Larkinella insperata: one gene and its partner. The protein of the gene in region 2 interacts with the protein of the main gene of each other region in a pairwise test. Links are inferred from orthologs where the notes say so. Each region holds a gene or a part of one and is shown on either strand. Other genes may lie near its edges.

Region 1 (7,913 bases), 980 kb from region 2 along the record:
AAACGAGCAGCAGGTGCTGGAGTTAAAGCCCGACTTCCGGGAAATGGCGACCATTCCCGCACGCGGGATCATCGTGACGGCTCCAGGAAGCGATTCGATTGATTTCGTGTCCCGCTTTTTTGGCCCGCAATCCGGCATTGATGAAGATCCGGTGACGGGGTCCGCGCACACGACCCTGATTCCGTACTGGGCTGAGCGGTTGGGAAAAACCACCATGACGGCCCGCCAGATTTCCAAACGGGGCGGTTACCTGCGTTGTAAGCTGGTCGACGAACGGGTTGAGATTTCCGGACAGGTGAAGCTGTACCTGACCGGCGAGTTTGAACTCTGACGGTTTGGCTCATGCGGGGCCGTTTGCCGGTTTGTCGGCTTGGAATCCTTCATCAAAGGACGGTTTGCCCGGACCGTTCAGCAGGAGAAATACGCTCATGGCGAGCAGGTTGAGCGCGGGAAAGGTATTTTTGTACGTATCCTGAATCGCCAGATGCCCCATCAGAACGGCGAACAAAAAGTTAATCATTAGAAAAAAAGCTGCCCAGCGCGTCCGGAACCCAACGATCATCAGCAGCGCCCCGAAGAATTCGGTGTAGGCTGACAGGATTGCGCTGAGAACGGGAAGCGGAAAACCCAGACTTTTCAGCCAGTCGGCGTACCACGGAATGCCTTCCGTAGGGTGCAGCGCCGTATGCCCGACCACATCGAGCAACTGATAGCCGAACGCCAGCCGGAGCAGAAAAGGAGCGTAGGGACGGAATTGGTCAAGCTTCTTAGCTGTCTTCATCGCTACATTGTCAAGAGCTTACGTTAAAATAATGAGACCATTTCCTAATAATATTTGTAATTATTCTAAATAACTAATACTTTTGATACGACATGCTGAAAGCGCCATGAATGAATTCCTAGAAAAATCGTTTGAGTCTCCCTGTGTAGTCGAAACACCCAAAGCATTCGGCTCGAATCCTTTTATGGGGGAGATGGAATGTGTGTTTAAAAAGTGCTGCAAAAAGTGGAAAAAGAAAGGAAAACACTGCAAGAAGTGTCCTGAAAAATAATCTTTTCCGTTTTTACCCTGTCTGTTCAGTAAACAAGCTGGATTTCTGCCAAATTTGTGGTATGCAAATCCGTTATGAAATCTACGCTGGTTTCCCGCCCGAATCTCTTCTGCGGGCTATTATTTTCTTGCATCAACGTGTATTTGTGGGGCAGACGCCCGAGGAACTTCTCCAGGAGTTTGAGGACGTAAAGAGCCGGCACATGCTTACCCTTGTGGCGCTCGACGACCAGACCGTGGTTGGTTACAAAATGGGCTATCAGCGCAAACCGGGCCATTTTTACAGTTGGCTGGGATGCGTAAGTCCGGACCACCGGCGGCAGGGCATTGCGGGCGAACTGATGAGGCTGCAGCACGACTGGTGCAAAAGCAACGGGTATCGGACCGTCCGAACGCATACCCGCAACCAGTGGCGCGACATGCTGATTCTGAACATCCGGCACGGTTTCGACATCATCGGCACGGTTACGAGTGCCAACAGCCACACCACCCTTGTCCTGGAAAAAGCGCTTTAAACCGGTTCGACACCGCGCTTCGTGCCGTCGGGAACTGGATTGCGTCAGGATTTGTAATTTTGCTGATGCATCTGTATATCCATATTCCCTTCTGTAAACAGGCCTGCCATTACTGTGACTTCCATTTTAGTACCAGTTTGCAGCAGAAAACGGCTTTGGTGGATGCGCTTTGCCGGGAAATCGAGGTGCAAAAAGCGTATCTGCCAACCCGGCATCTGGAAACTATTTATCTGGGGGGAGGAACACCTTCACTGCTGACCGAAACGGAGTTGCAGGCCCTTTTTGATACCATTCATCGCCATTATACCGTTGCGCCGGACGCCGAAATCACCCTCGAAGCGAACCCGGATGATCTGATCGGACCCGCGTCGGACCCGCTGCGTCAGCTACGGCTTTTCCGGAAGTACGTAAACCGGTTGAGCATCGGAATTCAGTCGTTTCACGAACCCCACCTGCGGTTGATGAACCGGGCGCATTCCGCGACGGAAGCGGAAACCTGCGTGCACCTGGCGCAGGAAGCCGGTTTTTCCAACCTGACCATTGATCTGATCTACGGAGTTCCGGCCGAAACGCACACTATCTGGCAGGCGGATCTGGCGAAAGCCGTGTCTTTGAAAGTACCGCATGTTTCGGCCTATTGCCTGACGATTGAACCGGGCACGGTATTCGGAAACTGGCACAAAAAAGGCCGTTTGCAGGCCGCCGAAGATGAATTTGCCGCCGAGCAGTTTTCAAGGCTGGTGCAAACGTTGCGGGAGAACGGTTACGAGCAGTACGAGATTTCGAATTTCGCAAAGCCGGGTTGGGAAGCCCGGCACAACAGCAGTTACTGGAAGCAACGGCCTTATCTGGGCATTGGGCCCAGCGCCCATTCGTTCAACGGAGTAAGCCGCCAGTACAACATTGCCCACAATACGCAGTACATGCGGGCGATCGACAAGGGCGAAGTGCCGGGAACCGTTGAGCCGTTGTCGACCGCCGACCAGGTAAACGACTATCTGTTGACGGGTCTGCGGACCAAATGGGGCTGCGACCTGAGGGAACTTTCCCGACTGGCCGGGACCGATTTTCAGGCCCTTCAGCGGACCGAACTTCAGAATCTCTACGAAAAGGGGTGGCTTTCCCTCGAAAACCATTTGCTAACATTAACCGAAGCCGGCAAGCTCTTCGCCGACCGCGTGGCCGCCGAACTGTTTCTGGTTGAGGACGATAAGTGATGAAGGAAGCGTAAAGCAGGAAGGCGCGTCGAACAATAACGCCCAATTCTTACTTTTTAACTCGTCACTCTTTGCTATTTTTACGCTCAATGAGCAATCCTCGCCCGGTCAATCGTTTGCGTACGGCTGCCCCCCAGCCGGCTTCTTCCCGTTCGGGCCGTTCCCCGCGGGTTGATTCTCTCATTCGTCAGCGTCCGTGGCTGCTGCGGGTGGGACAGTTGCTGATCAAACTGCTTCTTTTGGCCCTTCTGATTTCGTTTGGCTGGGTTGTCCTGCTGAAATACCTGCCGGTTTCGATCACACCCCTGATGATTTCCCGAAAAATGGAAGCAAAGGCTGAGGGCCACGACAGTAAGTTGTATAAAGACTGGACACCCTACGAAGAAATTTCCAAAGAAGCCGCGCTGGCGGTTGTTGCGTCGGAAGATCAGGCTTTTCCTCGGCACTGGGGCTTTGATTTCGACGAGATTCAGGATGCCATTAAAGAAAACAAAACGCGGAAGCGGCCGCGCGGTGCCAGTACCATCTCCCAGCAAGTGGCCAAAAACGTATTCTTATGGAATGGCCGCAGTTACCTGCGCAAAGGGCTGGAAGTTTACTTCACTTTTTTAATTGAGCTCATCTGGGGCAAGGAGCGGATTCTGGAAGTCTACCTGAATGTTGCCGAAACAGGTCCGCTAACCTTCGGGGTGGAAGCCGCTTCACGCCGGTATTACGGCCATGCCGCCAAGTATCTAACCCGTACGGAGGCCGCCCGGATTGCCGCTGTGCTGCCTAATCCCCGCTTGTTTTCCATTAAAAAGCCGTCGGCCTATACGCAGAAAAGAACCCGGCAGATCAGTCGCCAAATGCGCTACCTGGGTGGTCGTCGCTATCTGGAAAATTTGTGAATTGCTTGAAATAATTGTATTTTTAATTCGAGATGCAACTAGTGTGCAAAATCGAAAAGACTTTTTATTTCTTACAAAAAGGTTAGTTACTGCTATTGAGGAAAAAAATGTCGATTCTGTTTTGTCTTACACAAAGTAGCGCCCCGCAGAGTTATCGAATAAAATTCTGTCATTACCAATCTCGTGACGAGTACCGTATCTTGAACCTATCTCTACGCAAATGCCACAGTCAGCCGGGCTACTGAGATCCCCTTCTTTACAGCGTAAAATCTGTGTTATTATCGTAGATGATGACGAGGATGATCGTCATTTCATTCACCGGGCTTTTCAGAATGTAGGGGCCAAACACAAGATCCTGCAATTTGAAGACGGCGAAAAATTAATGAAGAGCCTGACAGAGAGCGAGGATGCGAAAGAAAAGATTGCCTGCTGCGGTTTAATCATTCTGGATGTTAATATGCACCGGATGAGCGGAATTGAAGTGCTGCAAGCCATTAAAAGCAGTCCGGAACTCAAGCATATCCCGACCGTGATGCTGTCAACTTCCATCGAAGAAGATCTGGTGCAGCGCGCTTATAGCCTGGGTGCCAACGGTTACCTGCAAAAGCCCAACCTGATGGACGATTACAACCACCTCGTCATCAGCATGCAGGCTTGTTTCCTGGAAGTGCCCAGCGTCCGCTGGTCGCAGCTTTAAAAAGTACTTACTGCAATTCGGTGGTGGGGTCCCAAAGCAGCTTATCAAACTGCTCGACCCGGTCGTCTGTCACCCGCACGCCCTCGGCGGCCAGGAGATCCTGCATGGCCGTGGGGCTGCCAAAAAAGTGTTTTCCCGACAAAACGCCGATGCGGTTGACCACGCGGTGGGCCGGTACATCCCGCCCATGAACCGCGTTCATGGCCCAGCCCACCATCCGGGCCCCCGCCCGCAGGCCCAGGTAGCGGGCAATAGCCCCGTAGGTGGTGACGCGGCCCGGTGGTACGAGCCGCACCACCTCGTAGACATCCTCGAAGTAGTCACGCCGTTCCATGTCTGTTGCAGACCGATCGGTTATTTATCTTCAATTTCGTGCACCAGTTCGTCGTACCATTTCGGGCCGTACATCCGAATCAGGGGCTCTTTCAGAAATTTATAAACTTCCACGCCGAGTTCTTTGCCAAAGTCACAGGCCGGGCTGCAGATGGGCCAGCGGTCGTAGTTAAGGGCGTGAAAGTGGTCGTACTTCGTGATGCGAATCGGGTACAGGTGGCAAGAAATCGGCTTTTTAAAATCTACCTTTCCTTCCTTGTAGGCTTGCTCAATGCCGCATTTCAGAATACCGCGCTCGTCGTAGTTGGCAAAAACACACTCGCGTCCGTTGATGGTGGTTGTCACGTAGCCGCCGTCACCGTCGGATTCATAGAGGCCCTGCTCTTCGATGGCTTTTACACCTTCGGGCATCAAATAAGGCTTCACCTGGGGATAAATCTGATCCAGAATTTCCAGTTCGGATTCCTCCAGAGGAGCGCCCAGATCGCCTTCGACGCAACAGGCGCCCTTGCATTTATCCAGGTTGCAAACAAAAAATTTTTCGGCTACATCATCGCTGATGCAGGTGTTGTCAATGAGTATCATCGGTTTGAAGCCGTGCTTATTTCTTAATAATTTTTAACTGCTGACCTACGGTAACACCGCCACTCGATAGCTGGTTCCAGTTCTGAATTTGTTCAACCGTAACGCCGTACTGTTTTGAGACGCGGTACAGGGTTTCACCCTTCTGTATGGTATGGTAAATAATTTCTTCGCTTACCTGCGGATCCGCGGACGCGCTGCTGCCCGTGGCTGCTGGGGTTTTGACCGCGTCGCCTTCGCCTTTGATCACCAGCGATTGACCCACCGCCAGCTTGTCGTTTGGCGTCAGGTTATTCCAGGCCAGCAACTCATCAATCGTAACCCCGTACAGCCGGGAGATGCTGTAATAGGTTTGTCCCGGTTCTACTTTGTGCGTCATCGACCGCGACGCACTGGTCGTCCGGGCGGGGGAACTGGTTTTAGGAGCCGGTGTGGAACGGGTAACGGGTGCCGAAACCTCTTCGGAAGATTCCGTAACCGGGCGTTTCGCGCTGGCCGTAACCGGAACCTCGGCGGGTTTGCGCTCGGCGGGGCGGCTGCTGGGAGCCGGTGCCGGGGTGGTAGACCGCATGGGCGTAGCATCCCAGTCGGAAGGGGAAGATCCCGAATTTTCCGGGCGAACAATCACGACCCGTTGGGTAGTACCGGAGCTTTGCATTGTCATTTTCGGGTTGCTAACCGGTTCCGCTTCTTCTTCCACTAGTCTGGTTGTTGGGCTAACCGGTTTTTCAGCAGGTCGACTGGCGGGCGTGCTGACGGGCCCTGAGCTGGCTATCCGCGATTCGGTTGAAACCGGCGAATCCTTTGATTCCACCAGTTTGGGCGTGTATAGTTTCCGCTCCGACGCATTGCGGGGAATGTTGTTGGCCGGACGATTGGGACTAGCCGACTGGCTCAGCCGTGAATCGTCCGGTTCGCTACCGGGTTGCGATGCAATGGGCTGGGAAGCCGGCGCGGGTGTGTTCGGTGTTTTGATGATTTCAACGGGCTGATTGCCGGGACGGCGTTCGCGCAACCACATGACCCGCCCCACCTGCAAACGCTCCGAGCGGTCGATGCGGTTGAAGCGCAGAAGTCTTTTGAGCCGAATGCCGTACATCTGCGAAATACTCCAGGAGGTTTCACCCGCCTGAACGGTGTGATGGGGCACCGTCGCTTTCCGCATTTTTTTGGACAGGTAATACACTTCATTGGCCGTAATGGGCGTGCGATCGGTCATGTCGTTGTACCGCATGAAACTCGAGACGCTGACGCGGGCTTTGCGGGCCAGGGTAGACACGTTGTCGCCCGCGAGCGCCTGAATACCCGGCAAACCGTTGATTTCGTACAAAACCACGTCCGGTTTTCCCTTCGTGTAGTTGACCTTTCGCAGAATCGGGAAACCCGTATCGTACCTGGGCGCTGCGGCAGCGGCAGCGCGCGTGGAACTTACCGGCTGGGCCTTGGTTCGCTGTACCTGCCGACGCAGAGCCGCGGCCTGATCGCCCGATGCCGGAATGGCCAGCACGTATTCCCGGTCGTCTGGGATGTCGTCGCCCAGAATCCAGCGGTTGTACTTGCGGATTTCGGTTTCGTCAATGTTCAGTTCCTCCGACAATTTCGCCACCTTTTTGCCGCTGCCGTTGGGGTATTCCACCAGCGCGAAGGCATTGGTGGTGCGGTAGTTTGGTAAAACGTTTTCGAGGGCAATTTTATGGGCAAAAAAACGAAGGATGTACCGGTCGGTTTTTTCATTCAGGGTAACTTCTTTGGCGTAGGCCCAGTCCGCCGGAACCAGTTTGCTGATGCCGGTCGTGCCGAGGTAGTACGAAAAGAGCGACGATACCCAGTTGTTGTAAACCGCGTTGTTGCGCTTGAAATACCGGGCTGCTCCGCGCGTTGAGGCTACAATGCTCTTGCGCTCGTCCACTTCGTCGTCTACGCGCAGCCCGTGGTCGGTGGCGGTTTCTTTCTTAAATTGCCAGTAGCCTACTGCTGTTGATGCCGACACCGCATCGGGCGTCAACGAACTTTCCTGAACGGCCAGGTACTTCAGATCCACCGGTACCTCTTCCTGCAGTAGAATAGACTCGATCAACGGAAAATAAAGCACCACCCGGTCGAGCTTGGCTTCCCAGTATTTGCGGTTCGACTGCACCAGGGACGCAATATCCCGCTGGATAATGCGCCGGGCACCGTCGTCAAACCGGACGGTCAGGTCCGCGAAACGAATCGAGGGCGGAACATCGACGGGATTCTGGGCGTTGCCGGTAAAGACGAAAACGGGGGTCAGGAACAGGAGCAGAGAGAAAGTCAGCAGGCTTTTTTTCATACGTTGTTATTTTTTGTAAATCATCATTAACCCGTCCCGAACGGGCAGTAGAACCTGCTCGACGCGGGGATCTTCGTTTACTTTGCGGTTGAAATCAAGAACATGCTGCGTGTCTTTGTCAGCCCGGCGTTGGGCCGCGGTTCGGGCGTTGCCAACCGGCTTCACTACCTTGCCACTCCACAGCACATTATCTGCCAAAATGATGCCACCCGTTCGCACTTTGTCGAAAACCAGGTCATAATACACGCTGTAATTTTCTTTGTCGGCGTCAATAAATACCAGATCGAATGGTCCGTCCAGCGCCGGTATAAGCGCAA
Region 2 (3,906 bases):
ATGGTTTGGGTTTTCTTGAAGGCAACGGGCGGAACCCCGGCCTGCATTTGTTCCAGAATGGCCATTGGGTCTTCGTTGCGCGGATTGTCGGAGGTCAGAATCACCCGGTCGCTGTATTTGCAGGCAATTTCGGCCATAATGGGGCGCTTGGCCGCATCCCGGTTTCCTCCGCATCCCACAACCGTAATGATTTGCTCGTTGCCCTGCCGCAGCCCCGCAATTGTTTCCAGTACGTTTTGCAGCGCATCCGGCGTGTGGGCGTAATCGACAATGCCCACGGGTTTGTTGTCGGCAATGACCATCTCAAACCGGCCCGGCGGACTCGGTAAAACGGAAAGCTGGGTCAATACCTCTTCGCGGTCTTCGCCCAGCAAAACGGCTGCTCCGTAAACCGCCAGCAGGTTGTAGGCGTTGAACCGGCCTGTCAGTTTAAACCATACCTCCCGCCCATCGACATCCATCTGCATCCCGTACAGGCCCTCTGACATGATCCGGCCCTTGAAGGACCCCAGTGTTTGCAGCGAGTAGCTTTCTTTCTGGGCCGCCGTATTTTGCAGCATCACCAGCCCGCGCTTGTCGTCCAGATTTGTCAGGGCGAAAGCCGAGGCCGGTAGTTGGTCGAAAAAGCCTTTTTTGGCTTTAATGTAATTATCAAACGTCTCGTGAAAATCGAGGTGGTCGTGCGTAATGTTCGTGAAAATACCCCCGGCGAAATGCAGACCGACGATCCGGTGCTGAACCACGGCGTGTGAGCTTACTTCCATGAAACAGTGGCTGCAACCGTGCTGAACCATCCGCGCCAGCAGCTCATTCAGGGCAATGGTGTCGGGGGTGGTGTGGGTGGCCGGAATGACGGTTTCGTCAATCTGGTTCTGCACCGTTGAGAGCAGGCCCACCCGGTAACCCCGTTGCCGAAACAGCCGAAACAGTAGGGTAGCCGTTGAGGTTTTGCCGTTGGTGCCGGTCACGCCGACCAGTTTCAGCTTTTTGGAAGGATGATCGTAAAAATTGGCCGCAATCAGCCCCAGCGCGTAGCTGCTGTCCTGAACCTGAACGTAGGTGACGTGTTCGGACCGGTTTTCGGGCAACTCCTCACACAAAATAACGGTTGTTCCCTGTTCAACGGCTTTATTAATAAACCGGTGGCCGTCGGTCTGCGTCCCGCGAACGGCGGCAAACAAACTGCCCGGGCGCGCCTTTCGCGAGTCCATCGTCAACTGGTCAACTTCAACACTCATGTTGCCAGAGGTCGACAGCAGCGGTACTTTATACAAAATATGGGTTAACAGCATAGATAAACGGGAAAAAAAGGCTCTCGCATCCTTACTTTCCGGGTTGATTATGTTTGTTGAGGGCAACTGCCAGCGTATCGGGCCGGGCGGTTTGCCGCAAAGTTAGCGTAATTTTGCGCGGATGTGGCAACGGACTTCCCGGCGGAACCGATTGATCGACCACTTTGCCGTAGCCTTCAAATCGAACCCGGAAGCCCCGGTTTTCGAGCAGGTGCAGGGCGTCGCGCAGCGTCATGCCGCGCAGGTCGGGTACCCGGGTTTGCGTGGGCTGGCTCACCCACTGCGTTTTTGAGCCTTCCGTTTCGGCTTTCACCCAACCGTCGGGACTGGGCGGTGTGTTGATATTCAGCTCCGTACTGATGGTCCGGATGTCGTCGGCAAAACCGGCTTTGATGCCCCGGCTAGACGGACGAACCGGTTTGGAAGTGCTGGCGAAAGGCCGGTGCATGGGAATGTCGTAGGCGTAAATCCGGTCGGCAATTTCCCGGAATACCGGCGCCGAAACGCTGCCCCCGTACAGCAGGTCGATGCTGGCACCGTGGGGCGTGTCCACAACGACGGCAATGCTGTACTTCGGTTTTTCGGCCGGAAAATAACCGATAAAGGACGTGTAATATTTGCCCACCTGATACCGGCCGTTGATGAGCCTCTGGGCCGTACCGGTTTTGCCCGCAAACCGGTAATACGGGCTCTGGCTTTTCCGGGCGGTGCCGTGTTCAACCACGCCTTCGAGCATTTTTTTGGCCAGCCGGATGGTCGACTGACTGCAAATCGGATCCGGCGCCACGTACGGTTCAAATTCTTTGACGACTTCGTTGGCCCGCCGTATCTGCTTCACCAGCATGGGTTGCACCCACTTACCGTCGTTGGCAACCGCGTTGTAGAAGGCCAGCATCTGCAACGGCGTCAATTTTAACTCATACCCAATGGCCATCGAACTGAGCGACAAACGGCTCCAGCCCGGCGACTGCGGGTTCGGAACCACGGGTTTGGTTTCGCCCCGGAGCTGTAACCCGATGGGCTTATCGAGCCGAAACTGGCGCATGTACCGGCAGTACGTTTCCGGGCGGTTGTAGAAGCTGTTCATCAGCATGTGTACACCGACGTTCGACGATTTTTCGAAAACCTGCTGGGCGGTGATGCTGCCGTGGCCCCCCCGTTTGGTATCCGAAATCCGGCGACCCCGGTACAGAACCGCCCCCCCGCCCGTATGCACCATCTGATCGGGCCGAATCGCTTTTTCTTCCAGCAGCGCAATCATTGTCGGCAGCTTGAAGGTTGAACCGGGATCGGTGCCGCCCGCCAGCGCGTGGTTAAAGTTTTCGACGTATTTGCCGTTTTGCAGGGTCAGATTCGCCATGGCCCGGATTTCGCCGGTTTCGACTTCCATCACAATCAGGCAACCACGTTCAGCCTGGTACTTCTCCAGGCCGTGCAGCAGGGCCGTTTCGGCCATGTCCTGAAAGTTGACGTCGATGGTGGTGTAAATGTCCAGCCCGGGTTCCGGCTTGATGTCCGAACCGTCTTCCAGCGGCATTCGTACTCCCCCGGACAATTCCTCCACCAGCCCAACACCGTCTTTTCCCGCCAGTTCCTTCTGAAAACTGGATTCCAGTCCAACAAATCCGCGCGACGTTTCGGGGTTCAGGTACCCGACCGTCCGCAGGGCCATGCGTCCGTAGGGGTGGTAGCGCTGGTAAACGGCATCGAATTTTCCACCGCCCAGGCCCTGCCGCCGGTCGCGCCGGAAAAACGGCCATTTCTGCATTGCCATCCGTTCCTGAAACGAGATTTTTTTCCGGCTCAGCAAGACGTATTTTCGGCCGCTTTCGCGCGCCTTCCGGATCATGTAGGTGTACTCATCCCGCGAACGTTCACCAAATTTCCGCGCCAGCAGGATACCAAGTGAGTCGATCTTTTTGTTGAACGAATCGGTCTTGGCGACGCAGGGGTCGATACCGACGTAATAGTAGGGAAGCGAGGTGGCCAGCGGGTCTTCGTTGCGCGAGAAAATATTGCCCCGGGTGGCCCGGAGCGTATCCCGTTTGATGTGGTACTGCGTAATCCGGTCTTTCCACAAACGGCCATTCTGCTTTTGAAAAAACTGAACGTACGTTAGCCGGGCGATAATCGCCAGAGCAAACAGGAAAATCGCCACCGACGCCAGCGCAGCCCGGCGTAAAATGTCCTTTTTGACGTTCATGGCTGGGTGTCTTCCTCGGATTTAACAACAATCTTCAGGGGCGGAGTTACGGGTTCTTCCAGGCCGGTAGCAATTACGTGCTTGCTGATTTCGGATTGTTTCCCGCTTTTCTTGAAATCGGCCTGAAGCGTGGTGTATTCGGCCCGTTTCTCGTCCACGACCGCTTTTACCCGCTGGATGTTCCGGATCAGGCGCTCGGCGTTGTGGTTGAATCCGATGTACAGGATCAGCAGAAACGAAATCCACATAATGCGGTCGAAATGCTTGATGGGCCAGGGGTTGTCTTCGCCAAACAGCCGGTCGAACCCGATGGTCTGGTTCAGGTAGTTTAGAAGGCGGTTCTCGCGCTTTTTCTTCACGACGGGCGCTTTGGGCGGTGTTTTATAGGTGTTTTGGGCCATATCGTTGAAT

What was found. The genes of interacting proteins can lie anywhere in the genome.
Region 1: the proteins of OQ371_RS07590 (region 2) and mtgA interact in binary tests that used the Escherichia coli proteins (3 or more experiments, as listed by UniProt). The link is inferred for Larkinella insperata from one-to-one orthologs.

What each region holds. Positions count from the first base shown.
Region 1 is NZ_CP110973.1:876,899-884,811, reverse strand. Bases 2,045-4,772 are described here. They hold mtgA (monofunctional biosynthetic peptidoglycan transglycosylase), read left to right. Parts: upstream 2,045-2,872; coding sequence 2,873-3,673; downstream 3,674-4,772. Other genes in these bases: OQ371_RS03435 (DUF3109 family protein), read right to left, coding at 4,725-4,772; OQ371_RS03440 (MGMT family protein), read right to left, coding at 4,378-4,704; OQ371_RS03445 (response regulator), read left to right, coding at 3,894-4,370; hemW (radical SAM family heme chaperone HemW), read left to right, coding at 2,045-2,783. In the rest of the region: OQ371_RS03470 (PhzF family protein), read left to right, coding at 1-331; OQ371_RS03465 (DoxX family protein), read right to left, coding at 341-781; OQ371_RS03460 (GNAT family N-acetyltransferase), read left to right, coding at 1,114-1,566; more of hemW, read left to right, coding at 1,632-2,044; more of OQ371_RS03435, read right to left, coding at 4,773-5,288; OQ371_RS03430 (LysM peptidoglycan-binding domain-containing protein), read right to left, coding at 5,305-7,596; OQ371_RS03425 (O-methyltransferase), read right to left, coding at 7,603-7,913. UniProt on the Escherichia coli protein: Peptidoglycan polymerase that catalyzes glycan chain elongation from lipid-linked precursors. May play a role in peptidoglycan assembly during cell division in collaboration with other cell division proteins.
Region 2 is NZ_CP110973.1:1,858,450-1,862,355, reverse strand. Bases 910-3,906 are described here. They hold OQ371_RS07590 (PASTA domain-containing penicillin-binding protein), read right to left. Parts: upstream 3,496-3,906; coding sequence 1,324-3,495; downstream 910-1,323. Other genes in these bases: OQ371_RS07585 (FtsL-like putative cell division protein), read right to left, coding at 3,492-3,896; OQ371_RS07595 (UDP-N-acetylmuramoyl-L-alanyl-D-glutamate--2,6-diaminopimelate ligase), read right to left, coding at 910-1,292. Also shown: more of OQ371_RS07595, read right to left, coding at 1-909. UniProt on the Escherichia coli protein: Essential cell division protein that catalyzes cross-linking of the peptidoglycan cell wall at the division septum. Required for localization of FtsN.